3 regions of the Bradyrhizobium sp. YCK136 genome follow, and region 1 is predicted to be linked to each of the others. Evidence: riboswitches for the same ligand, from Rfam matches in the RefSeq annotation. Region 1 holds a riboswitch; each other region holds the start of a gene.
The links. A riboswitch is a leader RNA that binds a small molecule or an ion and turns the genes downstream of it on or off. The one in region 1 is predicted to bind cobalamin.
Positions count from the first base shown of each region.

Region 2: it holds a riboswitch for cobalamin, as region 1 does, so the genes downstream of both, ACFLEY_RS30015 (energy-coupling factor ABC transporter permease) here and metE (5-methyltetrahydropteroyltriglutamate--homocysteine S-methyltransferase) in region 1, are expected to answer to the same signal.
Region 3: it holds a riboswitch for cobalamin, as region 1 does, so the genes downstream of both, ACFLEY_RS25390 (TonB-dependent receptor) here and metE (5-methyltetrahydropteroyltriglutamate--homocysteine S-methyltransferase) in region 1, are expected to answer to the same signal.

Region 1 is NZ_CP172424.1:1,290,785-1,300,837, forward strand. It holds gene ACFLEY_RS06095 (carbonic anhydrase) at 1-129, opposite strand, end outside; gene ACFLEY_RS06100 (thermonuclease family protein) at 293-853, opposite strand; partial or broken gene ACFLEY_RS06105 (IS1380-like element ISBdi2 family transposase) at 2,027-3,369, shown strand; gene ACFLEY_RS06110 (nodulate formation efficiency C protein) at 3,621-4,346, opposite strand; cobalamin riboswitch at 5,356-5,558, shown strand; gene metE (5-methyltetrahydropteroyltriglutamate--homocysteine S-methyltransferase) at 5,659-8,004, shown strand; gene ACFLEY_RS06120 (IS1380-like element ISBdi2 family transposase) at 8,195-9,538, opposite strand.
Region 2 is NZ_CP172424.1:6,181,817-6,191,869, forward strand. It holds gene cobT (nicotinate-nucleotide--dimethylbenzimidazole phosphoribosyltransferase) at 1-682, opposite strand, end outside; gene cobF (precorrin-6A synthase (deacetylating)) at 693-1,442, opposite strand; gene ACFLEY_RS30015 (energy-coupling factor ABC transporter permease) at 1,489-2,166, opposite strand; cobalamin riboswitch at 2,203-2,414, opposite strand; gene cobA (uroporphyrinogen-III C-methyltransferase) at 2,469-3,200, opposite strand; gene ACFLEY_RS30025 (cobyrinate a,c-diamide synthase) at 3,197-4,507, opposite strand; gene cobM (precorrin-4 C(11)-methyltransferase) at 4,507-5,289, opposite strand; gene ACFLEY_RS30035 (cobalamin biosynthesis protein) at 5,286-5,654, opposite strand; gene cbiE (precorrin-6y C5,15-methyltransferase (decarboxylating) subunit CbiE) at 5,651-6,832, opposite strand; gene ACFLEY_RS30045 (cobalt-precorrin-6A reductase) at 6,831-7,577, shown strand; gene cobJ (precorrin-3B C(17)-methyltransferase) at 7,553-8,287, opposite strand; gene ACFLEY_RS30055 (precorrin-2 C(20)-methyltransferase) at 8,284-9,015, opposite strand; gene ACFLEY_RS30060 (precorrin-8X methylmutase) at 9,018-9,647, opposite strand; gene cobG (precorrin-3B synthase) at 9,647-10,053, opposite strand, start outside.
Region 3 is NZ_CP172424.1:5,168,406-5,178,458, forward strand. It holds gene istA (IS21-like element IS1631 family transposase) at 1-142, shown strand, start outside; gene istB (IS21-like element IS1631 family helper ATPase IstB) at 147-914, shown strand; gene ACFLEY_RS25360 (hypothetical protein) at 1,049-1,576, opposite strand; gene ACFLEY_RS25365 (AlpA family transcriptional regulator) at 2,055-2,279, shown strand; gene ACFLEY_RS25370 (hypothetical protein) at 2,317-2,766, shown strand; gene ACFLEY_RS25375 (hypothetical protein) at 3,167-3,352, shown strand; gene ACFLEY_RS25380 (IS630-like element ISRj1 family transposase) at 3,456-4,520, opposite strand; gene ACFLEY_RS25385 (hypothetical protein) at 5,089-5,670, opposite strand; partial or broken gene ACFLEY_RS25390 (TonB-dependent receptor) at 5,745-7,974, opposite strand; cobalamin riboswitch at 8,088-8,302, opposite strand; gene ACFLEY_RS25395 (hypothetical protein) at 8,368-8,589, opposite strand; gene ACFLEY_RS25400 (hypothetical protein) at 8,677-8,934, opposite strand; gene ACFLEY_RS25405 (hypothetical protein) at 9,074-9,286, opposite strand; gene ACFLEY_RS25410 (hypothetical protein) at 9,442-9,618, opposite strand; gene ACFLEY_RS25415 (adenylate/guanylate cyclase domain-containing protein) at 9,722-10,053, opposite strand, start outside.

The DNA of each region.
Region 1 (10,053 bases):
TTCCTTCGCATCGGCGATCTTATTGCCGAATCGCAGGAAAACTGTCGAAGCAGCAAACAACAACAGCGAACGGCGCGAACGCGCGGTCCTGGTTAAATGGTACACATTTGGAGAATTGGCTGCATGCATGTGTCGCCTCATCGCACGGCCTTACGCCACCCGGTGGCTTCGGCTTCCGCTTCGCTACAAAACCAGCGTTCGCTACGCTTCTTCGTCATGTCGATTAGTTCGTAGCTGGCTTGCCCTGGCTGGTGATAGATCCGCTCGCCGCTGCGCTCGATAGTGCCTTTTATCAGGCACTCGGGGGTATCAGGCACTCGGGGGACGGCGGTTCCGACAGCAGGACGGATCCGAGCAGTACTTCCTGCGCGTCGATCGGAACCGACCACGCGCCGACGATAATCGTGCCCTTATTGCGGCGAGGCCAGTCCCAGGGAGCGATGAACGCTCCCGACCACAGTCCCGCATGGGCTGTGCTTGCCGCCAACTCATAGACAGCGTGAGATGGAGCAGCCGATAGTGCCCAGCCCGAGCGTACCATCCAGACGTTCACATTCTCGCCTTCGATGAAGCAGTTACCGAGGGCTCGTCTGTACTCATCGACTCTCTGGGTATGACAATCCCAGGTTCGCCCATTTGAATGCTTGATAAGCTCGTCGCGAGCAGCTACGCCGCAGGCCCATTTCCGGCCCTTGGCGTCGAGACAAATCTGGTCCGTCTCAGGAGCTTCGATGCCTGAGAGCCGAACGTTGGTTTTGTCGATCTCGATCGTATTGCCGTCGAGGATGCGCGGAGCACCGCTGAACGTCGCGGCGCAGACCGGAGATGTGACGAGAGCGAGCAATGCGAACATAATTCCGCGGTTCTTCATCCCGACAACAACCTTTCGCTCCTGATCCACGTTTCACGCACGACACGGTGCCGATACATTCGACTGCTTGACAGCGTTACGTCCGTTATTCCGCCGGCATTTCCGACGCGCTTTATGAGGGCTTCGCCGGAACGCGAACCTACGGCCTGACGCTGCGTAAGGATCAAGTGATTTCTTTGGGGCGTGCGGCGCTATTCTTCGAGCATCAGCGGCTCTCTCACTAGGACCGCGCTTTACTCTCTCCACCTGAGGGGAGATCCTCGCGGGCGGCGCCGAACTGGCGATGCTGAACAAACCCGAACCCCGGAACGTTGTCTTTGCAAAAAAAAGTGGCCGACGATGAAGCGCTGGCTCGCGCTGGAGTCAGGCGTGGAGCATCAACCTTGGTCTGGTTGGCGACGGTTTCCATCGGCAAAATGGCCGCTGCCGACGGTTCTGCAATGAAATTTCGCACTTCACACGAAAAGATGTGAAAAAAGATCGGTCTGGCTTTCTCTGACCAATTTAGAAGAAGACGCAATGGAGTTCAGGGTAGACGCCCGCACATAACTTAACCTTCTTACGCCCGGCAAGATGATCGTTGATGTCGACCTGGGCAGGTGGAGCAGAGTTAAACAGGCGTTTTCCATGCTTCGAAATCTGGATCGATGACATGCAGACGAATGGGTGCCAGCTAAGCTAGGGTCGAGCCAGTCTGGTCCTCGACGTTTTCTTGCGTACGGCCCCTGAGCTTCCCGGCCTGCGCGCTCGGAAATGCGCAAGCGCTCAGCGGTATGCCGGGTCGCTACCGGTGAACGTCTCCCGGTAACTTCCTCGCCGGTTTCGTCTCACACCCAGTTCCTGGTGCCTTCGACGTTGCTATACTCACGCACAGTGGTGTCCTCACACCGGCTGGAGTGAAGGCGGGAAAACCACATCTCGCAAGCTCGTGCGCGCCGCTGACACTAGGCGGAACAAACGCAATCGCGCGGCCGACCTTCTTGCGACGGGCCGGACTGCTGCGAGAAAGGCACCCGGACCGTTGCGGAAGCTAACCTGTCTTATTCGTAAGAGGCGCCCGAGAGGCTGGCGAGCGTGGTGTAAAGCGCTGATACGGCGTAGGATTCGGTTGTGAAGCCAACCCCATCACCTCCAACCGCGAACGCCACGCCCGCCATGACCGACGATACGATTCCGCCCTTCTCGTTTCCAGCCATTCACGCCAAGAAAGTCACAGCTGCCTTCGATGGTGGGCGCCTAACCTCGAACGGGGGCGTGATGCTTCTGGCGATGGCCGAGCGGCGTCTCGGCTTGGCCGACAATCTGGCCCGGGTGTTCCCGGATCGGCGCGATCCGACGCGGGTCGTGCACAGCCTTGTCGATATGTTCCGCGCGCGCATGTTCGCGATCTGCTGCGGCTACGAGGACGCCGACGACCTCGATCATCTGCGGTCCGATCCGGCATTCAAGCTGGCCTGCGGACGGCTGCCGGACACGGGCCGCGATCTGTGTTCCCAGCCGACGCTGTCGCGGCTGGAGAATGCTCCGCGCCTGCGCGACGTGATCCGGCTGACCTACATTTTGGTCGACGCATGGATGGATAGCTACCCCACGAGCCGGCATCCGTCACGCTCGACATCGATGATACCTGCGACGTCGTCCACGGCCATCAGCAGCTCTCGCTGTTCAACGCTCATTATGATGAACGCTGCTTTCTGCCGATCCACGTCTACGACACGGAGAAGAGCCGGCCCGTGGCCGTCGTGCTGCGGCCCGGCAAGACGCCGGGCGGCGTCGAGGTGCGTGCCCATCTGCGCCGCCTGGTACGGCATATCCGGACGCGGTGGCACAACACGCAAATTACGTTCCGTGGCGACGGGCACTATGCCCGGCCGGAGGCCATGGCGTGGTGCGAGACCAACGGCATCGACTACATCTTCGGTCTGTCCGGCACCAAGCCTCTCGCCAGAAAAGTCGACGAGGTCGCCGACGACATCCGCACCCGACGCGCCATCGAGAACCTGCCGGTTCTGCGTGGCTATACCGAGACCCGCCACAAGGCAAAGTCCTGGGATCGCGAACGGCGCACCGTCGCCCGTATTGAGGCGACGATGCTCGGCCTCGACATCCGTTTCGTCGTCACCAGCCTCGATGTCGGCTCGGCCGAGTGGATCTACGACAGCCTGTATTGCGCGCGCGGCCAAGCCGAGAATCTGATCAAGCTGCATAAGACACAGCTCGCCTCCGACCGCACCAGCTGCCGTTCGGCGCTCGCCAACCAGGTCCGTCTCGTGCTCCATACGGCCGCTTATTGGCTGATGCTGACCGTGCGCGACGCCATTCCCAAAGCCCGGGAATTGGCCACTGCCGAGTTCGCGACGCTGCGTCTTCGTCTTCTGAAAATCGCTGCCCGTGTGGTCGAGACCACGAGCCGCATTCGCCTTGCGTTCGCCGCGGCATGTCCCGAAGCCGACCTGATCCGCGGCTTGCCCGGCGCGCTGCTGCCGCTCAGTCCTTGACCGGCGGGGCGTCCGCCCCCCGTTCGCCCCACTCCTCCATCGCCTACAAAACAGCTTGATGTAGAACCCGGTGAGAAAAGGCCGGACGGTCACCCACGCCAGCCGCCAGCCCCCGTCAGACGTCAAGAACGACCGTGCTCTCGTGAACAGATCGGGCTAAAACAAAGCAAGTGCCGAGCGCGTATGTCTTGCAGTCGGTCCGAGGCACTGGGCCATGGAGGAACTGCGGCGCGATGTTGCTCTGCGGCAGTTTACTCGGGCCTTCGCTCTCCTAAGTATTCCTCTTCATTTGGCTCGGTGCGTTGGAACCAGGAGCCAGGGGCAAATTTCGCGATGCGCTTGGCAAAGGAGGATTGTGGCTCCCAATCCTGTCCTTCTCTCTTTTCGAAAGTGATGACCCCGTTGTGTGCAAAATAACGTGGTCCTTGGATACTACAATTCACCAAGAGCTGAACGCGCCACACGTCACCCGTCTCGGCCGGTTTGCCATTCCGCTTCGGTAAGTAGTCCACTCCAACTGGTTCAATGATAGTGCAGCGGCCCTGCCGCAGAAGATCGCCGAGCCGGCCTTGCGGGGTGGCCACGAAGTTGAAGTTGGCCGGATCATGCAGAAAGCGAAGATTTGCGTCCCTTTCGCCATCTGCGACTTCACTGGCGATCAGGGAGAGCGCCAGGGCGCGCCAGCCCAATTCCATCGGCTTCGCATAAGTCGACGCAAGTTCAAACGTGCCGTCGAGGGCGATCTTCCAAGTGATAACGTACTGTTCGTCCGATTTGTTGTCCCGGTGTCTGGTCCACGAAACGAAAATAAAGTCGTTTTGGCCAAGTTCAACAACGCCCCACATTTGAGGCACGAACTGTGCCACCTTCGAGACATTGGAGATAATTTGTTCTATCGTCTCACCATCTTGCGCTCGCCAAGTTGACTTCAATCGTTCGACAAGGGGGCTGTCGCTGGCCCGAATATTATTGCTCATGGCAGCCGGCCAGGCGAGGCAGATTAAGAATCCGACCAAGCAAAGCCATAGCGCGGGTCTTCCAGACATTCTCTTCATAACCCTCGGCCTATCGCGTTTCATCCAAACATCTTGTAAAGCAGGCAACCTCGAACCTGCTATGAGCCATCGCAAGAAGTTTACGGGGATGCGACGTGGCACCCGCTGGCTGTCCCGCGCGATCAGGCGCTCCCTGTATGTCATGCGCAGCTAACTTCCCCGACAGCGACTGCGTCAATTGGCTGAGCTGGACCTGCCCAGCAGGAGGAGACTGGGCATGCCGAGGGTCTGCATTCTTCGTGCCAGGCAATAGGCGGAAATTTTCACAGAGTTTGTGTCGCTCTTGTCGACTTTCCGACCTTTGCACGTTTTCGATGTTCCTATTCAGTGTATCCGCCGCAGCTTGTGCATCCTTGTCCCGCACCGGATATTTAGCAGAAGAGTTGAACGCCTCGATGCCGGATGCCTGATGGACGGAAGTGCGTTTGCCGCTATTGAGCTGTGTGGTTCGCTATCGTGCCGCCGGCGTTCGAGCTGCATGATTGCCAGCGGCACCAAGCCGGCTTGATCCCGGCTTTGAAGTCTGGGTGGCACGCAAATCAACCCCTCGCCTCGTATGTTGCTAAATTCCGCCACGTGCCTTGGCCTATTCGCTGCAGATCCTTTAGTTGAGAGAATAGCTGGCTAGCCGAGGTGCTGGGCGAACCTCTGGAAATCGCAAAGCCGCATCGAAAGCATTCTGATAGAAACGTCGGTACTCCCGCCGGAAGGCTGCTTCTGTCCCTTTCATCGATCTGGCGTGCGGCTCCGCCTCAAGGCAGCTCCGGATGCTATCCCGGTATCTGAGAAGGATATGTCTGATTATGACATCTCTGATTAGAGAATGTTTCTGGATGGTGGTAAGTCACAGAGATGCACGGTCATTCGGCTAGCAGATGTCGCAGATTAGCTTGCACATAATCTGAGAGGTTGACGGAAGAGTTCTCGTGCCGATAATCCAAGTCGTCGAGGTTCTCCGGTTCCCATTGATCCGGAGCTAAGAGGGAAGCCGGTGCAAATGCCGGCGCTGCCCCCGCAACTGTAAGTGGCGAGCCGCTGTCCAACGATGTCACTGAAGCCTGCACGGCTTCGGGAAGGCCGGACAGCAGCGATGACCAGCAAGCCAGGAGACCGGCCCCGACAATATATTGGTCCACGGGCGGGGTGTCTCGGTGGTACGCCAAGCAGCCGTCGCACGCGCGACTTCTCCTGCCTGCGTCCGCCATGGCCTTTGTCCCCAACAGGGGTTAACGCGATGTCTCCTCTCTCTCTCCCAGTTGCTACGCTCGGAACGCCACGCATCGGCCCAAGGCGTGAGCTCAAGCTCGCTCTAGAAAGCTACTGGTCTGGAAAGATTAGTGAACAGCAGTTGCACGAAGACGCATCCGGCCTACGCGCAGCGAATTGGGCTCGTCAGAAATCGCTCGGCGTCACGATCATTCCGTCAAACGACTTCTCGCTGTATGATCAGGTGCTTGATACAAGTGTCATGGTTGGCGCCATCCCGGAGATCTACGCCTCGAACGGAGAATCCGTTTCGCTCCAGACGTACTTCGCCATGGCCCGCGGATCGCAATGCGGCGATCAGGATGCGAGTTGCGACCAGAGTACGCGGGGATCTGGCGTGCCCGCGCAGGAAATGACCAAGTGGTTCGATACCAACTACCACTACATGGTTCCCGAGTTTTACCGGGGACAGGCGTTCAGACTGTGCTCTCGCAAACCCGTCGAAGAGTATGAGGAAGCCAGGGCTCTTGGCTTTCAGACCCGCCCTGTCCTGATCGGGCCGGTCACATTTTTAAAGCTCGGCAAGAGTACCGATAGCGCGTTCCAGCCCCTCTCTCTCCTCGATGATCTGATACCTGTCTATATCGAACTTCTGCATGAATTAGCCAAACGAGGGGCAAGTTGGGTTCAGTTTGATGAGCCCTGCCTGGTCCTTGATCTGGATGAGGCGGCGCGACAATCGTTGCTGCACGCCTATAACCGGTTCGCAAAGGAGGGACCCGCTATCAAGATCATGCTTGCGAGCTATTTCGGCGCCCTAGGCGACAATCTGGATACTGCCTTGAGCCTGCCAATTTCCGGTCTGCACGTCGATTTGGTTCGAGCGCCAGAACTATTGGATCAGATCATTGCTGACGGCCGAAGTGATCTCGTCATGTCGCTCGGTGTCATCGACGGCCGCAATGTGTGGCGGTCGAACTTGCCGTCGCTCCGTCAGCGGCTGAAGCCCTCGATTGCGAAGCTTGGCAGGCACCGTGTACAGCTCGCTCCGTCCTGCTCGCTGCTTCACGTGCCGGTCGATGTTGAACTCGAGACCGGGCTCGCGTCCGACGTCAAGAGCTGGCTTGCTTTCTCGGTTCAGAAGATGCGTGAGCTTGCGATCCTGGCGCGGGTACTCGCAGGCGACCAGAATGTTGGGCTAGCTCTTGCCGAGTCGGAATGCGCCGCGACTGCCCGCCGGACCTCGCCGAAGATCCATAATGCCAACGTCGCTGTCCGAATGAGGGCGATCGATCAGACGATGCGCCAGCGCGCCACCCCGTTTGCCCGTCGTTCCGAGATCCAAAGGGAACGCTTTGGACTGCCGGCTTTTCCTACCACGACGATAGGATCGTTTCCGCAGACCACAGCGGTGCGAAATGCTCGCGCGGCGCATGCGCGAGGTGCGATGAGCGAGGAGCAATACGACAGGTTCCTCAAAGAGGAGATAGCCCGCGCCGTACGTTGGCAGGAGGACATCGGTCTTGACGTCCTCGTGCATGGCGAATTCGAGCGTAATGACATGGTGCAGTACTTCAGCGAGCAACTCGCCGGCTTCGCATTTACAAGGAACGGATGGGTTCAGTCCTATGGTTCGCGCTGCGTTAGGCCCCCGATCCTGTTTGGCGATGTAGTGCGGCCGAAGCCGATCACCGTGGAATGGTGGCGCTACGCGCAATCACTAACTGGTAAGCCGATGAAGGCGATGTTGACCGGACCGGTGACGATCCTGAACTGGTCGTTTGTTCGCGATGATATTCCTAGAAGCGAGGTCTGCCGTCAGCTTGCGCTCGCGATGCGCGATGAAGTCCGCGATCTCGAGAATGCCGGTGCAGCCATAATACAGATCGACGAAGCTGCACTCCGCGAAGGATTGCCATTGCGCCGGTCGGACTGGAAGGCATATCTCGATTGGGCCGGAGATTGCTTCCGCCTCTGCTCATCGGGCGTTACCGATCAAACGCAAATCCATACACATATGTGCTACTCAGAGTTTAACGACATCATCGGTGCGATCGCTGCAATGGATGCGGATGTCATTTCAATCGAGACGTCGCGATCGAAAATGGAGCTACTGGATGCGTTCAGGAAGTACGAATATCCAAATCAAATCGGACCGGGCGTGTACGACATTCACTCTCCACGCGTCCCCGAGACGGGCGAAATGAAGGAGCTGATGGTGCTAGCTCGGACGCGTTTGCAGGATTCGCAGCTTTGGGTCAATCCGGACTGCGGCCTAAAAACGCGCAAATGGGAGGAGGTTCGGCCGGCGCTCACCAACATGGTCGCTGCCGCGCGCGAACTGCGCGCAGCATCCGATCCGCAAATCGGTTGATCCCGAGCTCCGGTCTGTTCTCAACAAAGCTAACCCGATCTATTCACGAGAGCACGGTCGTTCTTGACGTCTGACGGGGGCTGGCGGCTGGCGTGGGTGACCGTCCGGCCTTTTCTCACCGGGTTCTACATCAAGCTGTTTTGTAGGCGATGGAGGAGTGGGGCGGGTGAGCGGGCGCAGGCCCGGTCGGTTACGGACCGAGCGGGAGCAGCGCGCCGGGCAAGCCGCGGATCAGGTCGGCTTCGGGACATGCCGCGGCAAACGCAAGGCGAATGCGGCTCGTGGTCTCGACCACACGGGCAGCGAGTTTCAAGAGACGAAGACGCAGCGTCGCGAACTCGGCAGTGGCCAATTCCCGGGCTTTGGGAATGGCGTCGCGCACGGTCAGCATCAGCCAATAAGCGGCCGTATGGAGCACGAGACGGACCTGGTTGGCGAGCGCCGAACGGCAGCTGGTGCGGTCGGAGGCGAGCTGTGTCTTATGCAGCTTGATCAGATTCTCTGCTTGGCCGCGCGCGCAATACAGGCTGTCGTAGATCCACTCGGCCGAGCCGACATCGAGGCTGGTGACGACGAAACGGATGTCGAGGCCGAGCATCGTCGCCTCAATACGGGCGACGGTGCGCCGTTCGCGATCCCAGGACTTTGCCTTGTGGCGGGTCTCGGTATAGCCACGCAGAACCGGCAGGTTCTCGATGGCGCGTCGGGTGCGGATGTCGTCGGCGACCTCGTCGACTTTTCTGGCGAGAGGCTTGGTGCCGGACAGACCGAAGATGTAGTCGATGCCGTTGGTCTCGCACCACGCCATGGCCTCCGGCCGGGCATAGTGCCCGTCGCCACGGAACGTAATTCGCGTGTTGTGCCATCGCGTGCGGATATGCCGTACCAGGCGGCGCAGATGGGCACGCACCTCGACGCCGCCCGGCGTCTTGCCGGGCCGCAGCACGACGGCCACGGGCCGGCTCTTCTCCGTGTCGTAGACGTGGATCGGCAGAAAGCAGCGTTCGTCATAATGAGCGTTGAACAGCGAGAGCTGCTGATGGCCGTGGACGACGTCGCAGGTATCATCGATGTCGAGCGTGACGGATGCCGGCTCGTGGGGGTAGCTATCCATCCATGCGTCGACCAAAATGTAGGTCAGTCGGATCACGTCGCGCAGGCGCGGAGCATTCTCCAGCCGCGACAGCGTCGGCTGGGAACACAGATCCCGGCCCGTGTCCGGTAGGCGACCGCAGGCCAGCTTGAATGCCGGATCGGACCGCAGATGATCGAGGTCGTCGGCGTCCTCGTAGCCGCAGCAGATCGCGAACATGCGCGCGCGGAACATATCGACCAGGCTGTGCACGACCCGCGTCGGATCGCGCCGATCCGGGAACACCCGGGCCAGATTGTCGGCCAAGCCGAGACGCCGCTCGGCCATCGCCAGAAGCATCACGCCCCCGTTCGAGGTTAGGCGCCCACCATCGAAGGCAGCTGTGACTTTCTTGGCGTGAATGGCTGGAAACGAGAAGGGCGGAATCGTATCGTCGGTCATGGCGGGCGTGGCGTTCGCGGTTGGAGGTGATGGGGTTGGCTTCACAACCGAATCCTACGCCGTATCAGCGCTTTACACCACGCTCGCCAGCCTCTCGGGCGCCTCTTACGAATAAGACAGGCTAATTCGGTTGTGGTGATTTGCGCTTTCCACAATATCGAGGCTACCATTGCCGCCGACATGATGCCCGGTCCACTTCGTGGACCGGGGAAGGTACGGTCTCGGAGAAAAGACGGTGACGCGTTGCGCTAGTTTCGTTGGTCGGGGTAGAATTGCCGGCTGCTCGATCACGGCGACAACATTCGCCGAAAATCTGCGACCCATATAAGCAGAAGTGTATTGCAGCTAATCATGCCGTGGTACGCGGCCGTATAGGTTGAGATTTGGAAATTTACGCCGAGATTTGTCGCTCATGGGCACGTTGGCAACGGCCGCGACAGCAATGAGAAAACTAATGCTTGACGGACACCGCAAGGCACTCGGCGCGGATTCGGTCCGCTCGGAGATGCCGTCAG
Region 2 (10,053 bases), 4.9 Mb from region 1:
CAGCCGCAACGCCATGGCGCGCAACCGCGGCATCGATCACGCGCGCCTTGTGCGCACGGCCGGCGGCATCGACGCCGGTGCCGCTGCCCGCGATTTCTTCGGCGCTCACGCCGAGCAGACTCGCCGCGATCGCCGCCGAGGTCGTGGTGTTGCCGATACCCATCTCGCCGAAGATCAGAAGATCGGGCTGGCCGGCTGCCGCGCGCGCAACCGCACGCTCGCCGGCCTCGAAGGCGAAGGCCAGCTCTGCAGGCGTGAGCGCAGCCTCGACGCTGAAATCGCGCGTGCCGCTGCGCGGCTTGTCGGTGACGATGCCTATCATCTCGTCTTGCGCCAGTGTGCCGGCGTCAACGACTTCCAGGTGCGAACCCAACTCACGCGCCAGCACCGAGATCGCGGCGCCGCCCGAGGCGAAGTTCGCCATCATCGCGATGGTCACGGCTTGCGGATAGGCCGACACGCCTTGCGCAACGATGCCGTGGTCGCCCGCGAAGATGATGATCGGCACGCGTGCCGCGCGTGGCTGCTCGGTCGCTTGCAGGCCCGCGAGCTCGATCGCGAGCTGCTCGAGCCGGCCGAGCGCGCCGGTCGGCTTCGTCAGTTGCGCCTGCCGCACGATCGCCGCGTCGCGATGGACCGCGGAGATCTCGGGGCACTTATAGTAGACCCATTCGGGGAGCATGCTGCCTCGCTTACGGCCTGCGCTTGAGGATGTAGCAGTCCATGATCCAGCCGTGCCGCTCGCGCGCCTCCTGCCGCAGCGCGGCGATGCGCGGGCCCACCTCGGCCAGCGCGCCGGACATGATGATCTGATCGGGCATGCCGAGATAGGCGCCCCACCAGATCTGGAGCCCGACCGGATCGAGCGACTGAAACGCCGTGCCGCCATCGAGCATCACGACCACGGTGTCTGCGCTTACCGGCCAGCCGCCTTCACGCAAGCGGCGGCCTGTCGTGACCAGAAAGGGCTCGCCGATGTCGTTGAGCGGCAGCGCATGCGCCGCGCACAACGCCTGGATCGACGTGATGCCGGGGATGACCTCGATCTCCGGCAAGGGATCGAGCCGGCCCGCAATGCGCAGCGAGGAATCGTAGAGCGACGGATCGCCCCAGATTAGCAGCGCGACCCTGCCATCCCCTTCGAGATGGCTCGTGATGGTCTGCGACCATTTCGCGGCGACCGCATCGTGCCAATCGTCGACGCCCTTGCGGTAGTCCGCCTCGCCTGCGTCGCGCACGGGAAGATCGAACTCGGCGATACGCGTGTTGTCGCTGGTCAGCGCATCCGCGCAGATCGTCCGCCTGAGATCGGCGAGATCGGACTTTGCGCTCCCCTTGCGCGGGATCAGGACGAGATCGGCCGCGTTGATGGCGCGGGTCGCGGCGTGCGTGAGCTGCTCGGGATCGCCGCAACCGATGCCTATCAGGGAGAGAGTGAGCATCATGTTCGCGAAGGGCGGCCATGACGGCCGCCCTTTCGCTTGTCTCTTAGGCCGCGTTGTGCAGGCGCGGGGTGACGAGGCCGGGCGCGGTGACGCCGCGCAGCGACTTCGCCAGCGCCAGCACGGCGAGATCGGCCAGCGGCTCGATCACGATGACGAGCGCATAGGAGGCCGCGAAGGTCGCAATGTTGACGAGGTTGGTCATGGCAAAACCGGAGCCATAGAGCGCCCAGAACGCCACCCAGCCGATGACGCCGGCCTGATAGGTCGTCGAAAGCGCCAGCGCCTGGCGATACCTGAGATCGACATAGGCGGTGTTGCGGGCAATGATCCGCGTGGCGATCGCCTGGATCGCGAACAGCGGCACCAGCAGCGTGGTGACGTTCATGCCGTATTGCGGCAGGTCGGCCGGCTCGAAGAAGACGCCCTGGAACAGCAGGCCGAGCGCGAGGCCGAAGGCCGCGGGCGCAGCACCGAACAGCAGGAACAAGGTCGAGCCGAGGATGAAGTGCACCTCGGACACGCCGACCGGGAAGTGCGGCAGGATCTCGAAGAAGGTGAACACGAGGCCCGTGGTGGCGAGTGTCCGCGCCGCGAACGACGTGACGCCCTGCTCGCGCACGGTCTCGACCGCAAGCTTCAGCGCAACGCCGCCTGCGGCGATGCCGGTTGCGTAACTCAACACGAGCTTGGCGCCCGTCACGATCCCGGGTTCGATATGCATGGCTCAGTCCTTTCCTGCCGTCACACCCGACGGCCTTGGCCTCAAAACATGCACGGCCGGTCTCCTGGCTCGCGGTTCACTGGGGTTCTCCGGCCTTCCCGGACCTTGCGGCCCAGTGGCGGTTCGGAGCCCCTCACCGCTTACAGTCGCGGGGGCGGCTGGGGTTTTGGGCGCCGCAACTGGGTCCGCCCATCCCCATTCCCGATTATGCTCCGGCGCTTTGCGCCACCTCGAGCACCATGCTTGTCCTGTGTGCCCCTTTCGCGCAGCCTGCGTCAAGGGCCGAACGGCGGCGGTGGCCGTCATGACGGGTATTCTCCCGCCAGTGCGCCAAACAGGATCACGGCGGCCGTCGAGGCAGCCCCGCCCCGCGCAAGCTGCTCGGCAAGCTCGGCAATCGTGGTGCGGACCAGCCGCTCGTCGGGGCGGCCGAGGGATTCGGCGAACAGCGCCGGGGTGGTCGGCGCGAGGCCGTGAGCGATCAATTTTGCGGCAAGCGCCGGAAAGGTGCGGCGGCCCATATAGACCACGGTGGTCGCCTCCGGATCGGCCAGCGCCGCCCAGTTCAGGTTTTGCGGCAGCTCGCCGGTGACGTCGGCTCCGGTCACGAACTGCACGCGACGCGAGGTGTGGCGCCGGGTCAGGGGGATGCCGGCTTGCGCAGCGGCCACGCAGGCCGAGGTGACGCCGGGAACGATCTCGTAGCCGATGCCGGCCTCGCGCAGCGTTTCGAGCTCCTCCTCGAGCCGTCCGAAGATGCCGGCGTCGCCCGACTTCAACCGCACCACGCGCGCGCCGGTCGCGGCATAATCGACCAGCAGGCGGTTGACGTGATGCTGCTTGGTCGAGGGCCGCCCGGCCCGTTTCCCGACCGCAACGAGATTGGCGCCGGGACGGGCGAGATCGAGAATCGCGCCGGACGCGAGGTCGTCATAAAGCACGACATCGGCCTCGCGCAGCCGCGCGGCACCCTTAAGCGTGAGAAGCTCGGGGTCGCCGGGACCGGCGGAGATGAAGGAGACAAAACCGCTCACCGGTCCTCCGCGATCAGATGGAAGAACGTGCCGGTGGCATTGCCTCGGCGCGAACCGGTTTCTGCGATGACCGCACCGGTCGCGTCGTGCACGACCGCGAGCGGCGTGTCGGGCTGGGCGGCAATCGTCGAATAGTGGAATTCGTGGCCGCGCAGGCGCGCGCCGGGGCTATGTCCCGGCATCGGTGCGGCGAGTTCGGCGAGACGATAGCCCAGATGCATGCGGCGTTTGGCAAAGCTCGTCTCCAGGCCGAGCAGGCCCGCCATCTCATGGCGGACACCGTCGGCGTCGGTCAAAGCGGTTCCGAGCACCATATAGCCTCCGCATTCACCATGCACCGGTCGTGTCTCGGCGAAGGCGCGCAAGCCGCTGCGAAAGCGCGCGTTGGCCGCGATCTTCCCGGCATGAAGCTCGGGATAGCCGCCGGGCAGCCAGCAGACATCGGCGCTTGCGTCGGGCGCCTCATCGGCAAGCGGCGAGAAGGTCGAGATGTCGGCACCCGCCGCGCGCCAGGCTTCCAGCATATGCGGATAGACGAAGGAGAATGCCGCATCGCGGGCAAGCGCAATGCGCTGCCCGGGCGGCGTCACGTTCAGACCGTTCGCAGCGGGTTGCGGCGCCCAGGCGGCAGCCGATTGCAGCACCGCATCGAGATCGACATGCTCGGCGACGAAACGCGCGGCCTCGTCGATTAGTTTTCCGATCTCCGCCTGCTCCTCGGCCTGCACCAGGCCGAGATGCCGCTTCGGCAGGCTGATCTCGGCATGGCGCGGCAGCGCGCCGAACACGGCGATACCGGCGTCGTCAAGCGCGCGCCGTACGAGGTCTTCATGGCGCGGGCTGGCGACGCGATTGAGCACGACGCCGGCAAGGCGCACGCCCGGGCGGTAGTCGCGAAGGCCCGCAGCGATCGCCGCCGCCGTCTGCGCCTGTCCCGAGGGATCTATCACCAGCAGCACCGGCCAACCCAGCATCTCCGCAATGTCGGCGGTGGCGCCTGTGCCGGAGACGCCACGCGCGGCGACGCCGTCGAACAGACCCATCGAGCCCTCGGCAAGCACGACATCGGCGTCGGCGCCGCGGCCGACGAGATGCGCGATTCCCCCGCGATCCATCGCCCAGCTATCGACGTTGACGGAAGCGCGGCCCGTCGCAGCGGCATGGAAGGCGGGGTCGATATAGTCGGGCCCGCTCTTGAAACACTGCACGCTCAGTCCGCGATTGCGCCAGGCGCGCGCGAGCGCCAGCGTCAGCGTCGTCTTGCCGACACCGGAGGCAGGCGCGGAGATGACGAGCCCTGCCGGCATCAGGAGGCCTCCGGAAAGCGCGGCTCGGCGCCGACCGGCCGATAGCGGCGGTCGTAGTCGGCGGCATAGAGGCGGCTCTCGTCGAAATCCGCGGCGCCAAGCGTCTTGCCGACGAGAATGAGCGCGGTGCGTTCCATCTCGGCGCCGACGGCGGCATCGAGCGTCGCAAGCGTGGCGCGGACGATGCACTGGTCCGGCCAGCTCGCGCGCCAGACGATGGCGACCGGGCAATCCGCGCCGTAGTGAGGCAGCAGCTCCGCAATCACCTGGTCGAGCAGATGGATCGACAGATGGATGGCGAGTGTCGCACCGGTCGCAGCGAAGGCGGCGAGCTTCTCCCCTTCGGGCATCGCACTGGCGCGGCCCGGCGTGCGCGTCAGCACCACGGTCTGAGCGAGCCCCGGCAAAGTCAGCTCCACCTCGAGTGCCGCGGCGGCGGCCGAGAAAGACGGAACGCCGGGCGTCACGGTGAAGGGAATGTCAAGCGCACGGAGACGGCGGAGCTGCTCGCCCATCGCCGACCAGATCGAGAGATCGCCGGAATGCAGCCGCGCGATGTCCTTGCCGTCCGCATGCGCGGCGGCGATCTCCGCGATGATCTCGTCAAGCGACAACGGCGCGGTGTTGACGATGTGCGCGCCCGGCGGGCAATGCGCCAGCACGCCCTCAGGCACCAGCGAGCCAGCATAGAGGCAGACCGGACAGGCGGCGATCAGGTCGCGTCCGCGCAACGTCAGCAGATCGGGAGCACCCGGCCCGGCGCCGATGAAATGCACCGTCATGCACCGTCTCCTTCCGCGATCGCGGCCGTCGCGGTACGGTCCTGCGAAATCACCCGGGTCGCAATCAATCGGGCGCGAGGGCCGGCCGCGGCGAGCGCCGCGGCTTCGGCGACCGATCCGGTCCCGAACTTTTCCGCGATGAGCCTGGACTGCGTCGGCGTGTCGATGCCGGCCAGCACCTCGGGCGACACCGCCCTGATCGGCACACCGCATTCGCGCGCGAGCTGCTGCAGCGCTTCTACATCGGCCTTGTCGCTGACGGTCGCCACCGCCGCAAGGTCTTCAGCGCCGCCCGCCGCCAGCAGCGCCTCACGCAACGAGGCCAGCGTGACATCCTGCCTGAATCCGAGCCCGGCGACCTTCATCGGACCGCACTCCACTGCACCACGGGACGCGCCGCTTCCCAGGATCGGTAGCGGCCGAGCGGGCCGGCATGGGCGATCTCGACCCGCATCAACTCGCCGCCGTGGCGCTGGTGCAGTTCGCCAAGCAGCGCTTCCGTCTCCAGCGTCACCGCATGCGCAACGAGCCGTGTGCCTGCCCCGATGCGCGACCAGATGGCATCGAACATCGCGCTATCGAGACCGCCGCCGAAGAAGACCGCATCCGGCGCGTCCAGCCCGGCGAGAGCCTCTGGCGCACGGCCCGTGACAACAGCGATCCGATGCGCCAATCCGAACGCCGCCGCATTGCTGCGGATATTCGCGGCGCGATCTTCGCGCATCTCGATTGCCGTCGCCGTCCCGCCGCAAAGCGCCCACTCGACCGAGATCGAACCCGATCCGGCGCCGATATCCCACAACCGTTCGCCCGGGCGTGGTGCCAGCGCAGAAATCGCGAGCGCACGCACCGGCCGCTTGGTGATCTGGCCGTCATGAGCGAAGAGATCGTCGGGAAGTCCCGAGCTGCGAGGAATGCCCTGAGCTCCCTTCGCCTCCACGGCCACCGCGACCAGGTTTCCGGCGAGATCGCCAGTAAAACCATCGGCACGATGTTCCGCAATGCTTTCGCGTGGCCCGCCGAGCGCGGCGAGAGTCCAGAATGCCGAGGCGCCCCATCCGCGCTCGCTCAGCCACTTTGCAAGGTCGCCTGCGGCCTTGCCGTCACGCACGAGGCAAATGATGCGCGCGCCAGGCGCAAGGTGTGGCACGAGGCGCTCGAAGGGCGCGGCGTGGAGACCGAGGCAGACGACGGATTCAAGACGCCAGCCGAGCCGCGCAGCGGCGAGCAAGAATGTCGACGGCGCAGAATGTGCGACCCACTCACCCGCCTCAAGCTTCTCGGCAAGGCTTGCGCCGGCGCCGTGCCAGAACGGATCGCCGGAGGCCAGCACCGCGGTCGGCCGGCCGCGGCGGCTGAGCACGGCCTCCGCATCGAACGGCACCGGCCACGGATGGCCGCGCCCGGTCACACCGGCAAGCGCGAGATGACGCTCACCACCGAAGATGGTTTCGGCCTCACGCAGCGCCTTTCGGCTTGCGTCCGACAGCCCGGCAAGGCCATCTTCGCCGATACCGATGATGGTCAGCCAGGGATCAGCCATGACACGCGCCCTCATTCTGGGCGGAACGAGCGATGCGAGTCAGCTTGCCGCGGAGATCGCGCACGCCAGCATGGATGCCGTCTATTCCTATGGCGGCCGCACCCGTGCGCCTGCCGACCAGCCGCTGCCGACCCGCGTCGGCGGCTTCGGCGGCGTGTGCGGGCTCGCCGATTACATTCGCCGTGAAGGCATCACGCATGTGATCGACGCGACGCATCCTTTCGCTGCCGAGATGAGCCGCAACGCCGTCGCGGCATGCGCGGAAACCGGCACGCCGTTGATCGCGCTCGAACGCACCCCCTGGGCTAAAACACCCGGTGACAACTGGATCGAGGTCGGCGACGTCGATGCAGCGGTCGCCGCTCTGCCCGAGTCGCCGGCAAACGTGTTCCTCGCCATCGGCCGCCAGCACATCGCGCCGTTCGGGAATAAACCGCAGCACGCCTACACACTGCGCTTCGTCGATCCGCCCGAAGCGCCGCTGCCCTTCCCGGCTGACGTGATCGTGTCGCGCGGACCGTTCACGCTTGATGGCGAGCTGGAGATGCTGCGTACGCGCGGCGTCATATGGATCGTCGCCCGCAATTCCGGCGGCGATGGCGCGCGCGCCAAGATCGACGCGGCCCGCACGCTCGGCCTGCCCGTGATCATGATCGCGCGGCCGGAGTTGCCCGAGCGCCAGCGGGTCGAGAGCGTGGCCGAGATCATGCAGTGGCTTGGTCATCGCACCTGCCTCGGCGCATAGATCCAGCGGCCGACACGGCGCGTCTGCGAGTTGCCGACGATCACCAGCGTTCGCATGTCGGCCATCTCGGGCCGCGCCGCGTTGAGCGTGACGGTCTCGATCGTCTCGTCGGATGCGCTGATCGCGCGCGCGAAGATCACGAGCCGCTCGCCGCAGCCGGCGTCCTTCAGCACGGCCAGCGCGCGGCCAAATCCTTCCGGCCGGCTCGCCGAACGCGGATTGTACAGAGCGATCGCGAAATCCGCTTCCGCGGCCAGCCGCAGGCGCTTCTCGATCAGCGCCCATGGCTTGAGATTGTCGGAGAGATTGATCGCGCAGAAATCATGGCCGAGCGGCGCGCCGGCACGCGCGGCCGCCGCCAGCATCGCAGTGATGCCGGGCAGCACGCGGATCGGGAGCTCGCGATATTGCGGCGCCTGCTCGAGCGCCTCGAACACGGCCGATGCCATCGCGAAGACGCCAGGATCGCCGGAGGAGACGACGACGACCTGCCCGCCTTCGGCGGCCAGGCGCAGCGCCTCGCTCGCTCGCGCGAGCTCCTCGCGGTTGTCGGATGGATGCAGCGTGAGCCCCGGTCGCGGCGGCACGCGCGCGACATAGGGCGCATAGCCCAGAATATCGGTGGCGGAGCCCAGCGCGGCGGAGACCTCGGGCGTCACCAGCGCGTCACTGCCCGGGCCGAGGCCCGCGATGGTCAGCGTGCCCGTCATTCGGCGGCGTCCAGATGCCGGCCCTTGCCGTGCACGAGCACGATCGCAAAATAGGGACAGTTGGCGGCATCGATCTCGGCGAGCCGCGCGACGCGCTCGCCCGGCATGGTGCCGCGCTCGACCAGCCAGGCATCGTCCAGCCTTCCGGCGGCGGCAAGCGCGCGGCGCACTTTCGCAAGATTGCGGCCGGTCTTCATGACGACCAGCGCATCGGAGTCCCGCATGCGGCGCTCGAGCTCGTCCTCCGCGAGCGTGCCCATCAGCACCGTCGTCACGTCGTCGCCGAGCGCGATCGGCTGGCCGACGGCATTCCAGCAGCCGACCATGCCGGGAATGCCCGCGATCACCTCGATCTCGACGCGTCCCTGCAAGCGCGTGTGCAGATGCATGAAAGAGCCGTAGAAATAGGGGTCGCCCTCGCAGAGCACGACCACGTCGACCGCGCGCGCCAGCCGCGCCAGGCGCTCGGCCCATTCGTCGTAGAAGCCGGCGAGCAACTGGACGTATTCCGCGCTGTCGAAAGCGATCTCGGTCGTAACAGGGTATTCCATGGGATATTCGGTCACATCGCCGGCGAGCATGCCCTCGACGATGCGGCGCGCCTGACCCGGCCTGCCCTTCTTGCGGAAATAGGCCACGTGCTGTGCGCCGCGCACGGTACGATCGGCGCGCACGCTCATCATGTCAGGATCACCCGGGCCGAGACCGCAGCAGATGATGCGTCCCATGACTATTCGCTCCGGCTCGCCAGCGCATTCACGGCCGCAACGGTGATCGCGGAACCGCCAAGGCGGCCCTCGACCGTCAACGCCGGCACCGGCGGATCGGCCATCAGCGCGGCCTTGGATTCAGCCGCGCCGACGAAGCCGACCGGACAACCGATGATCGCCGCCGGCCGCGGGCAGTCGCGGTCCTCCAGCATGTTGAGGAGATGAAACAGCGCGGTCGGCGCGTTGCCGATCGCGACGATCGCGCCGGCGAGATGCGGCCGCCACAGCTCCAGCGCCGCGGCCGAGCGGGTGTTGCGCATGGATTGCGCCAGCGCCGGGACCGCGGCATCGCCGAGGGTGCAGATGACGGCATTGGCCGCCGGAAGTCTAGCGCGCGTAATGCCCTCGGAGACCATGCGCGCATCGCACAGGATCGGCGCCCCCTTCTGCAACGCTACGCGCGCGGCGGTCGCCATGCCTGATGTGAAGCGGATATGCGCTTCCAGGCCCACCATGCCGGCGGCATGGATCATCCGCACGACGACCGGTTCCTCATCGGGCGTGAAGCGGGCAAGATCGGCCTCGGCCCGGATGGTCGCAAAGGATTGCCGGTAGATCGCCGCGCCGTCGGTCTCGTAGGCATGCGGCATCAGTGCCCTCCCATCAGGATGGAGGGATTGCCGACGATGTCGTCACGGTTCAAGCCGCGCAGGATGGGCTCGTCGCGCGTCGAACCGCCGCGCACGAGATCGAAGCCGGCGCCGGTAGCGACCAGCGTGATCGCGGCCGCACCAGAATGAGCGCAGCCCTTGGCGCAGCCGGAGACGTGAAGTCGTGCGGCCGCGCCGATGTTCGGCGCGAGCGCTGCCGCCAGCGCGCGGGTATCGGCATGCGCCTCGCGGCAACGCGGCGCGCCGCTGCAGGCGATGACACGCAGCGCCGGATCGTAGGCCTCGGTGATGAGACCGGGCGTGGACGGCATGGTCCGCTTGCCCTCGCTCAGAACCATCCGCCACGGCGTCATGCGCAGGGCATGTCCGCAGCCGGCGAACTGGC
Region 3 (10,053 bases), 3.9 Mb from region 1:
CGCCGACGACAATGGTCGGCAGGCCGAGGCTCACGACGATCACGCCACGGCAATCCGCGCTCGTGTCGCCTGCGCAACCCCGGCCAACTCCGGCGCCACGAGCGCTCCCGCTGCACCTTCTCACCTTAAACTGGAGACCTAGCCACATGATGACCATGCCGGAAATTGAGCGTTGCCTACGACAGCTGCGCCTGTCGGGTGTCCGCGACACGCTGCAGACGCGCGTGCTCCAGGCGCAGGGCGCCAACCAGCCCTTCCTCGAGACCTTCTCCCTTATCCTGCAGGATGAACTGGACCGTCGTCAGTCCCGTCTTATCGAGCGGCGATACCAGCAATCCGGGCTCGACGAAAAGCTGACGCTCGCCGAGTTCGACTGGTCCTTCAATCCCAAACTGCCACGTCAGACCTGCTTCCAGCTCCACACCCTGGCGTTCATTGCCGCTGGCGAGAACGCTCTGCTTGTTGGCAAACCTGGCACCGGGAAGTCGCACATCGCCAAGGCGATTGCCTATCAGGCGATCCTGCAAAGCCACAAGGTCCAGTATCTTGAGACCGACGACTTCTTTCACCGCTACGCCCTGAACTCTCCGGCACAACGCGAGGTCCGGCTGCGAACCATCATCGACTGCGATCTCCTCGTGCTGGACGATCTATTCCTCGCACGCGCCATCCCCGACGACGCCGGCACTTTGCTGCAGACCCTGATCCATCAGCGTTACAAACTGCGCCGCAGCGTCATCGTCACCTCCAATCGCGTCGTGCAGGATTGGGGGGCATACCTTGGGGACAACACTATGAGCACGACGATCCTCGATCGCCTTATGCATCATTGCCATCTGCTTGAGTTCGACGGACGCAGCTATCGGCTCAAAGAAGCCGCTGAAGCTCTTGCCCGGGAAACAAACTCAAACTAACAGTCCCTTGTCCTGCCTCGCGGGTGGAGGAATTTGACTGACCACACCCGGAGGAATTTGAAGTGACCCGCGGGGCTCATTGAGCCGGAAGGCAGTCCTGCCGTGAATATTTAGCTAGGGATTATTAGTCCCCCTCACCCAATGCCTTGCTGTTTGCCGCTGCTTGCCTGCTGCTTCAGGAATTCAAATTTCACGTAGCCGACGCTGTTAGGGTTCGGCGGCTCCTCAATTCCGAACAGCAGGTGCGCAGCTCTGAGCGTGTATATCAGGGGCTGATACCTCTCCAGCGGCTCAATGCCACACTCCCGCAGCAGCGCGAAGATCGCTTCCCAGAGCACGCGTTCCGGGTTCTTTTGGTTGGTTGGCGGCTGTTCCAACAATTCACCCAAATCCACATCGGGCCTCAATAAGTACCCAACTCTGCTCCAGCCGTCCTCGATTGCCAGCAGGAGCCGCCCCCATTTTTCGTGCTCGGGAACTTCTTCTTCAGCAACGCTGGTGTCGAACACATGTGGATACCATGGATTGTCGGGCGGATCTTGGTACCATCCGCTGTCGGGCACATCCCTGTCCCGTCCAGCGTTAAATGCTCTGCGGACATTCGGTAGCTGCTGCATCCGGCGGTAGACGACGCTCAGTTTCATCTGGAGATCGTCAAGCAACTCACGAGTCTCCGCAACGGAACGGAACCGCGACACTCTCCAGTATAGGCGCCCGGCCGCCCGGAGCTTGTGCTCAACGTGGCGAGCCACCTCGTCGGTGCGTGTCGGGCGCTCAAATAGATCAGGTTCGGACACAGTTCCCCAATCCGGCCCCACGTAATCGACTATCGCCCCGACTGGGCCGAATGCCTTCAGCACAGTCGCTAGATAAGCGCGTGCTTGCTCTGGATCATCCGTGATCCTTGTTGCTGTCGGCCAGTCCGAACCATGAGGCATTGGGTTGAGGGGTGCAATTTCGGCTAGTTAAATCTTCCACCCGAATGCCCGTTGCTCCATTTGGTTCCGTGTGAGCGCAGACATTGTCATGACGAGGCAGTGGCGCGATGCCGCGGGAACACCTGAGATTCGGATGGTAGCAGGAAATCGACACGGAGCCCAATTGGAGGAGGAAGAACCCACAAGATTCGGTCCTCGACGCATGCTCAACGAAAAGCAGGTTTTGGAGATCATCCCGGTCGGGCGCACCACGCTTTACCGCATGGAGAAGTCCGGCCGCTTCCCCAAATCAACCTACATCAGCCCGAACCGGCGCGTCTGGTTTGAGGACGAGATCATCGCTTGGCAGAACGCGGTTGACGAATTCGATCCGCGTCGGGGGCGGGGCAAAGGAAGGCGCGCGCGCACGATTGTGAACCCGTGCTGATGATTGGGGTTTGTCCGGCCCACGGCGGCCCTCGGCGATGCAGGGCGCGCCGGATGTCTCGGACCTGATCGAGCACGATCGCAAGATCGTCGGGCCGATGCAGCGCTTGCAGTCGCAGGTCTACAACACCGGTGCGCCATCGCTTGCATTCGCAGAAATAGACGCAGCGACCCTTCTGCTCGTGTGGCTGCATTCCGAGGCCATCATCAAACGGCTTGCTGCGGAAATAGACACCGAAGCCGATGACGAGGCGGCGCTGTCGCATGAAACGCGGCAACAGCGCGAAGCCGAGGTGCAGGGCGATCTGCTGGGGGTTGAGCGCGATGAGGCGGCACTGGTGTGGCTGCGCAGCAACGTCTGCTCCCCGGTCGAGCATCGTGCCGACATCTCGCCGCTCGCGCTGCTTGGCGTGCGGCTGGTCACTTCACCGCGCGCTACCGAATTGCGCGAAACATCGCCGGGCGTCGCGGATTTAGTGAAGTTTTAGGGGTTCAGGCGCTATCATTCAGGAGCTTGCGCGTTTTCGGTCGCAATCGGTGTCTCGCAAGCGCACTGGGCATGTCTCGTCCAACATGCATCGCAAAACAATCATCCATTGATGAAGGGTGAACGCGATGCACGCGCTCGAACCCGCCTCGGTGCATGCTCTATCCGAGTTGTTCATCGCCTTAGCCGTCCTCGTTGGCTCCATTTGGCCAAACGGCGTTTTCAAGTAAGCGATTGGGGCGGGCAGCAACGAGCGTTGCCCGCTTCAAGCTAACCGGCCGAAGCCGCCGCGCCGAACGGCCCGAAGGCGGGGGATAACCGCATCCGTCTATTGCTCATCGCTGCAAGGCTCTGCTCGATGCTCGCCGCCTGGACGGGCAGGCTCAAGTGAAGGAAGTACCATGTTCACGCTGATCGGCATTGGCATGATAGTCGTAGTGGTCTTCCTCGCGAACAGAGAGCAGCGCAAGGACACTGGCGGCACCGACGACTACATCCGACATACGCGGCAGGATATCAGAGGGGTGATGTGGCTGCTCGCAGCCGTAGTTGTTATGCTCGGCATCATCGCTGACCGCATCCATTAGATCGCGACCGGCAGGCGACAGCGTCGAGCCCGCAGGAAGGCCGCACAGCGCGCCGCAACAGCAGGGCCGCGCCAGCGGACAGGTGTGAAACTAGTACCCGGAATCAGAGCTGAGTGATACGGCGGCCTTTGAAACGGCGTTGACGGACCTTTTTCTTGGTCCAGACGAAGGGCTCGGCTCTGTCGTTGTATGCGTTGACGTAGGCATCGATGTGTTCCTGAAGCTGCTTGAGGCTCGTGAAGGAGGTGCCGCTGAGCGACTGCCCCTGCAAGATGGAAAACCATACTTCGACCTGATTGAGCCATGACGCACTTGTCGGCGTGAAATGAAATTGCACGTTGGGGTGGGCCTTGAGCCAGTCCTCGTTCTTTTTATGGGTGTTGAGGTTGTCGAGGATGACGTGAAGCTTGCGGTTCGGAAAAGCCGCGGTGACGCTGTTCATGAAATCGAGAAACTCGACGCGGCGCCGGCGTTTTGAATGGGTCGCGATGATCTTTCCGGTGGCGACTTCGAGCGCCGCAAACAATGTTGTGGTGCCATGCCGCTTGTAATCGTGGCTTTGGCCGGTCAAGGCGCGGCCATTGGGCAACTTCAGATAACCCTGCGCTCGCTCCAAAGCCTGGATCGAGGGCTTCTCGTCCACGCACAGCACAATGGCCTTCGCCGGCGGCGCGACATAGAGGCCGACAACATCGGCGGCTTTGGCCGTAAAGTTCGGGTCGTTGCTCTCGCACCAGGACTTGCGAGCCACCAGGTCAATCTTGTGGCTGCGCAGGAACCGCCAGACATATTGGACATCGACATCGCCCAGCGCCTCGGCCAGCAGGGGGCCGGTCCAGCGCGCAAACCCTTGCGGTGGCGGCTTATCCAGCAGCTTCAGAATCCGCTTGTCGGTCGTCTTCGTATAGATCGGCTGCTTGCCAGGCCGCGGCTTGTCTTGCAGCCCTTCAAGGCCATGGTCGGCATAGCGATGCCGCCAAAGGCTGACAATCCGCGGCTGGACCCCAACTTCCTTGGCGATCGACCGGGTGCTGCGCCCATCCGCCGCCAACAGAACTATCCGCGCCCGCTTCAAATCGCGCTGCAACGTCACCGGTGAGCGACAGCACGCCTCAAGCACCTTGCGATCTTTCCTCGAAAGGTGGACTTCTCTTGCTTCGGGTATCATCCCGACCTTGAATCACGACTCACGTTCCAAGAAAAATGGGTACTAGGGCCTAATAGGGCCCGGCAGGTTCGGTCGGCTCGTTCGTTAGCCGGGCAACAACCGAAATATGCCTTTAGTTTCAGGTACTTTCACCGCCTTCAAGAGGCCGGAAAAAGGCCTTGCGGAAAGGACCACACGGTTTTGCCGTACGCACGGCCCGCCATTTCGCCGCAGTTTTCCCAGCCCTGTCGACGGAGCCGGAAACTTACAGGCGAGACGAACCTGACAGCGTCGCTCATCCAGCACGAAGTCCTGGGCTCACGGAGAGCAATCCGCCCTGCCCTTAACTCTCGCGCCCGACGCTGCCGCGTCCACCGCAAGCCCGGCTCGCGAAACGTGACGACACAAGATCGCCCCTCAAGGATGAGCCGGGATGGGCGAGACGTACGCCATTTCCGAATTTCGGCAAAGTGGAATATTTTTGCGCAAGCGGATTGACCGACCGCGGGGGTGTTTTGCCCGTCGGGCAACGCAAGATCTCGTAGCCCGGATTTCACTGCGCTCCCATCCGGGGCTTTCAGAGGGCCGCTCAGGCCGACATCGCGCCCCTGCGCCCGAACGGATCGACCAGGCGGACGATCTCGCAGGCGGCGACGAGGCCGGCGAGCCAGACGGCGCCGGTCAGTCCAATCCGCGCCACGATGGCCGCGGTGAAGGCGCCCTCTCCGCCGAGGACCGGCGTCGCAGCGAGCAGCACGAGCTCATAGGCCGCGTAGGCGAGGACGAATGTGATCGCCAGCATCAGGGGCGTGCGGCCATGCGCCAGCGCACGGAGCGCGGCGGACGAGGCCGCGGTCGCGACGAGTGCAGCAGCGCCAATGACAAAGCCCCAGGCGATCGTGCTGCCGGCAACGGGATAGTGCAGCACGCCGAAGCCGATGCTCTGGTTCACGAGCCACGCGCCGCTGACGACGAGCAGTGCCGGCCGCAGCGGCAACATCGCGGCCGCGACGACCGCGAAGGCCGCAAAGGGCGTTGCGCAGGCGAGCGCAAGACTTGCGAGCGCGCATGACACCGCCAGCAGCGCAAAGCAGAACATCGATGCAAGGCGCGGCGCGACCGGATGGAGCCGGAAACGGTCGGCGTGAGGCGGCAGGGTGCTGAGAGCCATGAGTAATCTCCTTCTTTTCGAATTCTAGTCCATTCGGGAGCCTATGACAGCCCCCGTCGCGATCAGAGCCTTGATCAGAATTTGGCGCCGGCCTTGAGCAGATAGGTGCGGCCCGGCAGCGGATAGGCACTGAAGCGGCCGTCCGTGAAGGTGCTTGCGATCGCATAGTCGTAGTAGAGCGCGTTCAGCACGTTGTTGACGCTCAAAGACCAGAAGTAGCGCTCGTACTGACCGCTGAGCTTGAGGTCGATCGTGCCATTGGCTGGGATCGGCCGCTGTGTTCCCGCCTGGTCATTGTCCATGCGCCGCTCGCTCCAGAAGCGCGCGGTGGCGTCGAGCACCACATAGTTCTGCCAGATGTTCCAAGTGACGCCTGCACTCGCGGTGTAGCGCGACACCAGCGGCACGTCGTTGCCGGCCCAGACGCCCTCGCGAAACACGGCCCTTGTATAGGCCATGCCGGAGCGCAGGAGCAGAGAGTCGTTGACGCGATAGGACAGACTGGTCTCCGAGCCGTAACGGCGGGTCGGATCGAGGTTGGTGTTGTAGAACAGGATCGGACTGAAGTGGATCTCGTTGGCGAGGTCCATCAGATAGAGGCTGCTCTGCAATTGCAGCCCGCCTCCCTTGATGCGCAGCCCGCCCTCGACATCCTGCGAGGTCTGGGTCTTGAGCCGGAAGGTCTGCGGCAGCGGATTGAAGAAGGGGTCGAATGAAGGGCCCGACGACACACGCTCATCGACATCCGGCGTGCGGAATGCGCGCGCAGCGCGGCCGAACAGCGAGACGATGTCATTGAGGCGATGCTCGACCCCGAGGTGCAGCGCGTATTGGGTCTCGTCGCTCCTGAGCGGGAGCGCGCCGATGTCGGTGTTGAACGGAGCGGCGACGTCAAAATTGTCTCGCGCCGAGAGACTGACGCTCTGCCCGCACGCCATAGGAGACGTCAGTCGCCGGCGCCACACCCAATGCGTGCTGAAAATAGCCCGCAACCGTCTGCTGCCTGAGATCGTAATTGTGCCAGGGCGCGAGCCCCTGGCCGGCGCCGCGGTTCTGCTGAAAGCTCGCATCGTAATAATCGAGGCCGGTCAGCAGTTGCGACGGCATCCCCAGCAGCAAGCCCTTCACGCTGAGCCGCGGCGTGATCGACCATGTCGTCAGATCGGCATCGACATAGGTGGACGTGAACAACGCGGGAACCGGCGCCGGGCCGGAGAAGAACGCGCCCTGCTGCTTCTTGTCGCGCACGCCGCCGTCCACGATCAGATCGATGCCGTTGGCCAGGGTCTTCGTGAAGCCGGCTGTCGCGCTGAAGCCCTGCTGGTTGGCGTAGTTGAAGGGTGTGCTGGTGCCCCGTCGGTTGGTCGCGAGCTCGTCGACGCCGATGGACGGATCGACGGTGCGGCCGCCCGGCAATCGCAGCTCCTGATTGTCGCCGGTAACGGTGACGAAAGCAGTCAGGTCTGATGTCGTGTAGTTCAGGTTGCCGACGCCATTCTCCTGGACAAGGCGATTGTTGTCGCGGTAGCCGTCTGTCTTGACGGCATTGCCGTAGAACGAGGTCGACCACGGACCGGAATTGAGCGACGTCGAGACATTGCCAAGCCTGGTGTCGAACGAGCCGAAGCCGGCCTCGATGCGCGCGGCAACGGGCGGCCCGCCGACGCCGTTCCTGGTGACGATGTTGATCACGCCGCCGACCGCATTGTCCCCATAGAGCACCGCGCCGGCATTGCCGCGCGTGATCTCGATACGCTCAATGGAATTGAGCGGGACAGTGGAGAGGTCCACCTGCGCGATGTCGATGTCGTTCAGCCGCCGCCCGTTGATCAGCACCAGCGAATTGGCAGTGGCAAACGCGCCGAAGCCGCGCAGGTCGACGCTGGTCTTCGCGCCGATCTGGCCGCCATAGAGCGTCGTGATCTGGGCACCCGGGACTTGCGTCGCGATGATCTCGGCAAGCGTCTGCGAGGGCGCATGTGCGATATCCGCGGCCGTGATGACGGTCGTGGCGGCCCCGACGATGCCTCCGTTGCTGGCGACCGCCTCGCCGCCGGAGCCGGACGAGCCGGCGCCATTGCCTGCCGGCGCTCCACTCGGGGCTCGCCGCCTCGTCGTGTCGCCGTCGCCGATCGCCCTGGCGCGCGTGCGGTTCTGATCGTCGGGCCTGGTCACTTCGACCGGCGGCAGCTGCTCGGCGGCGGCTTGCTGCGCGAAAGCTGCGGGGAGATCGATCGCATGGAGGAAAACGGCAGCAACGATACCGGCGCGAAGGCGCCTGGCGGCAGAGACAATACGGGACACAGTTGTAACCTCGGCATGACGTCAGTGGCACGTCACAGCGAACGAGGCTTTACGGCGGAGCAATCGATTGCTCCGGTGAAGCTAATGCCTGTACTCCCCGACCGACATCTTCGCGTGTGACCACGGCTGACGGCAGGTCTCCTGGCTCGCGGGTCGTTACCTTACGTCGCCTTCCCAGGACCGAGATTCCCAGTGGCATATGACGAAAGATTCACCGCTTACAGTTGCGGGGGCAGCCGTGGCGTTGGGACAATCCCGGCGTTGGGACAATCTCGCACCACGTTCCCTTTTGATCTCCGTGCGGAGAACCGTCACCGATCAATCTACGAGGCGGCCGTACGGAGAGTCAATCGACCGGTTGAACGATGAGCTGCAAACGCGAGGCAAACACAATCAGTCAGGCTTCCGCACCGCGCGCGTCGTGACCACCGCCCGCTCTCCGGCATCGACAAGCTGGCCGATGCCGGTTCGGCCCGCGAGCGCGCAGCGGACGATGTTCTCGGCGACCGACCTGCGGAACCCATGATCCTCGCCCCTGGGCCGATTGCGGCAAATCCGATCCAGCGCCAGCTTCATGTTGATCCGTGTACGGGTGTCGAAATGCGCGCTGATCATTCGCCTGGCCTCGATACGTGATGTTGGGGCGGAAACGTCCGACGATCGCCCGGGTTCCGACACGGGATCGCGCAATAGAGCGGCCGCCTACGCCCGCCCTCTCTGGCGCTGTGCCTGAGCCCAGGCCACCGTGACGTCGCGCGGCGGGATGTCGATGCGCCGGATCGGCGTCAATTCGCCCGAGGCGGAGATGATCGCGGTCTCCTCGCGGCGACAGCGCGGACACACGAAGCGGACCTCGCTCGGGGACGTCGACCAGCTCGAGCGTTTGACGTTGGCCGCCATCGGCCACGCGTCGCACTGCGAGCACGACACCAGAAACCGGCCGGGATCGAGCATACCCATTCCATCCGACTCCGCGTCCTGCCTGCTCCTACCAATGATTATGTCAGGTGAATCGTTCCGGTGCCCCGACACCGTCAACCCCTCAATGCCCAAGGGGCCCGGCGATCCGGCCCTCAGGCTTTTGCAAACCGCTGGCCGATCAGTGCGCGCCCTTGAGCGTGCAGGACGTGGTGCAGGTGACCGTGTTGCCATGGTCGCACGCCTTGCAGGCGGCCACGCACTGGTTCATGTCGCGGGGGTTGTAGGAGCTGTAGTTCCGCACCGGGCAGGCTGCGGTCGAGCCGGTGATGTCCTGTTCCTGGTTGCAGGCCGCTGTCATGAGCGCGAGGATGAGGACCGCAAGCAGACGCATGGGATTGCCCCGAAAAAGCACCGGCAAAGCAACATCAGCGAGACACGCTGCATTGCAGCGAGTCCCGGCATTCCCACTGCGAGCCATCGCGAATCGCGACGCTCGCTCCCGTCAAAGGATGCGTGCCAAATGTTAAGAACGGATTGCAGCCGCCTTCAGGCCGCAGCGCTGGTCGCGACCGCAGCCCGCGTCTCGCGCGCAAGCTGATAATAGTGCTCGGCGAGCTTGAGATAGAATTCGCGCTTGGTGCTGTCGGTGGCGAGCTTGGCGATCAGCTCGCATTCGGCCGTGAGCGTCTCGAACCGTTCCAGCCTGTCCTCAAGTTCTGTCATCGGCGTGTCCCCATCAAACGCCTCAAGGACGATCAACCTAAGCCTGGGAAATAGGTCACGGCGAACATCGTTATCGAGTAGAAACAATTTTTCCCGCGGCGGCTTACTTCTGCTCCAGCCGCCAGGCACCGTCCCACCTCTCGTCCGGCGGATTGACCTCGAACTGCGCGATGCGGGCGAGCAGCGCGCGCGAGGGACCGTCGCCGGGGACGGCTTCGAGCGCCGCGTTGAAGGCGGCGCGGGCCTCGTCGAAGCGGCGGGCGCGATAGGCGGCAAGACCTTCGGCATAGTGCGTGCGCAAGCTGTCCTGCGCGGCGGTGAGCACGCCGGCCCTCGCCATCACCTCGAAGATCGCCTGGGGCGCGCTCTGGCCGGCGACCGCGAGACGATCGATCTCGCGCAATTCGAGGCGCTCACCGACCGCATCCGCCGTCG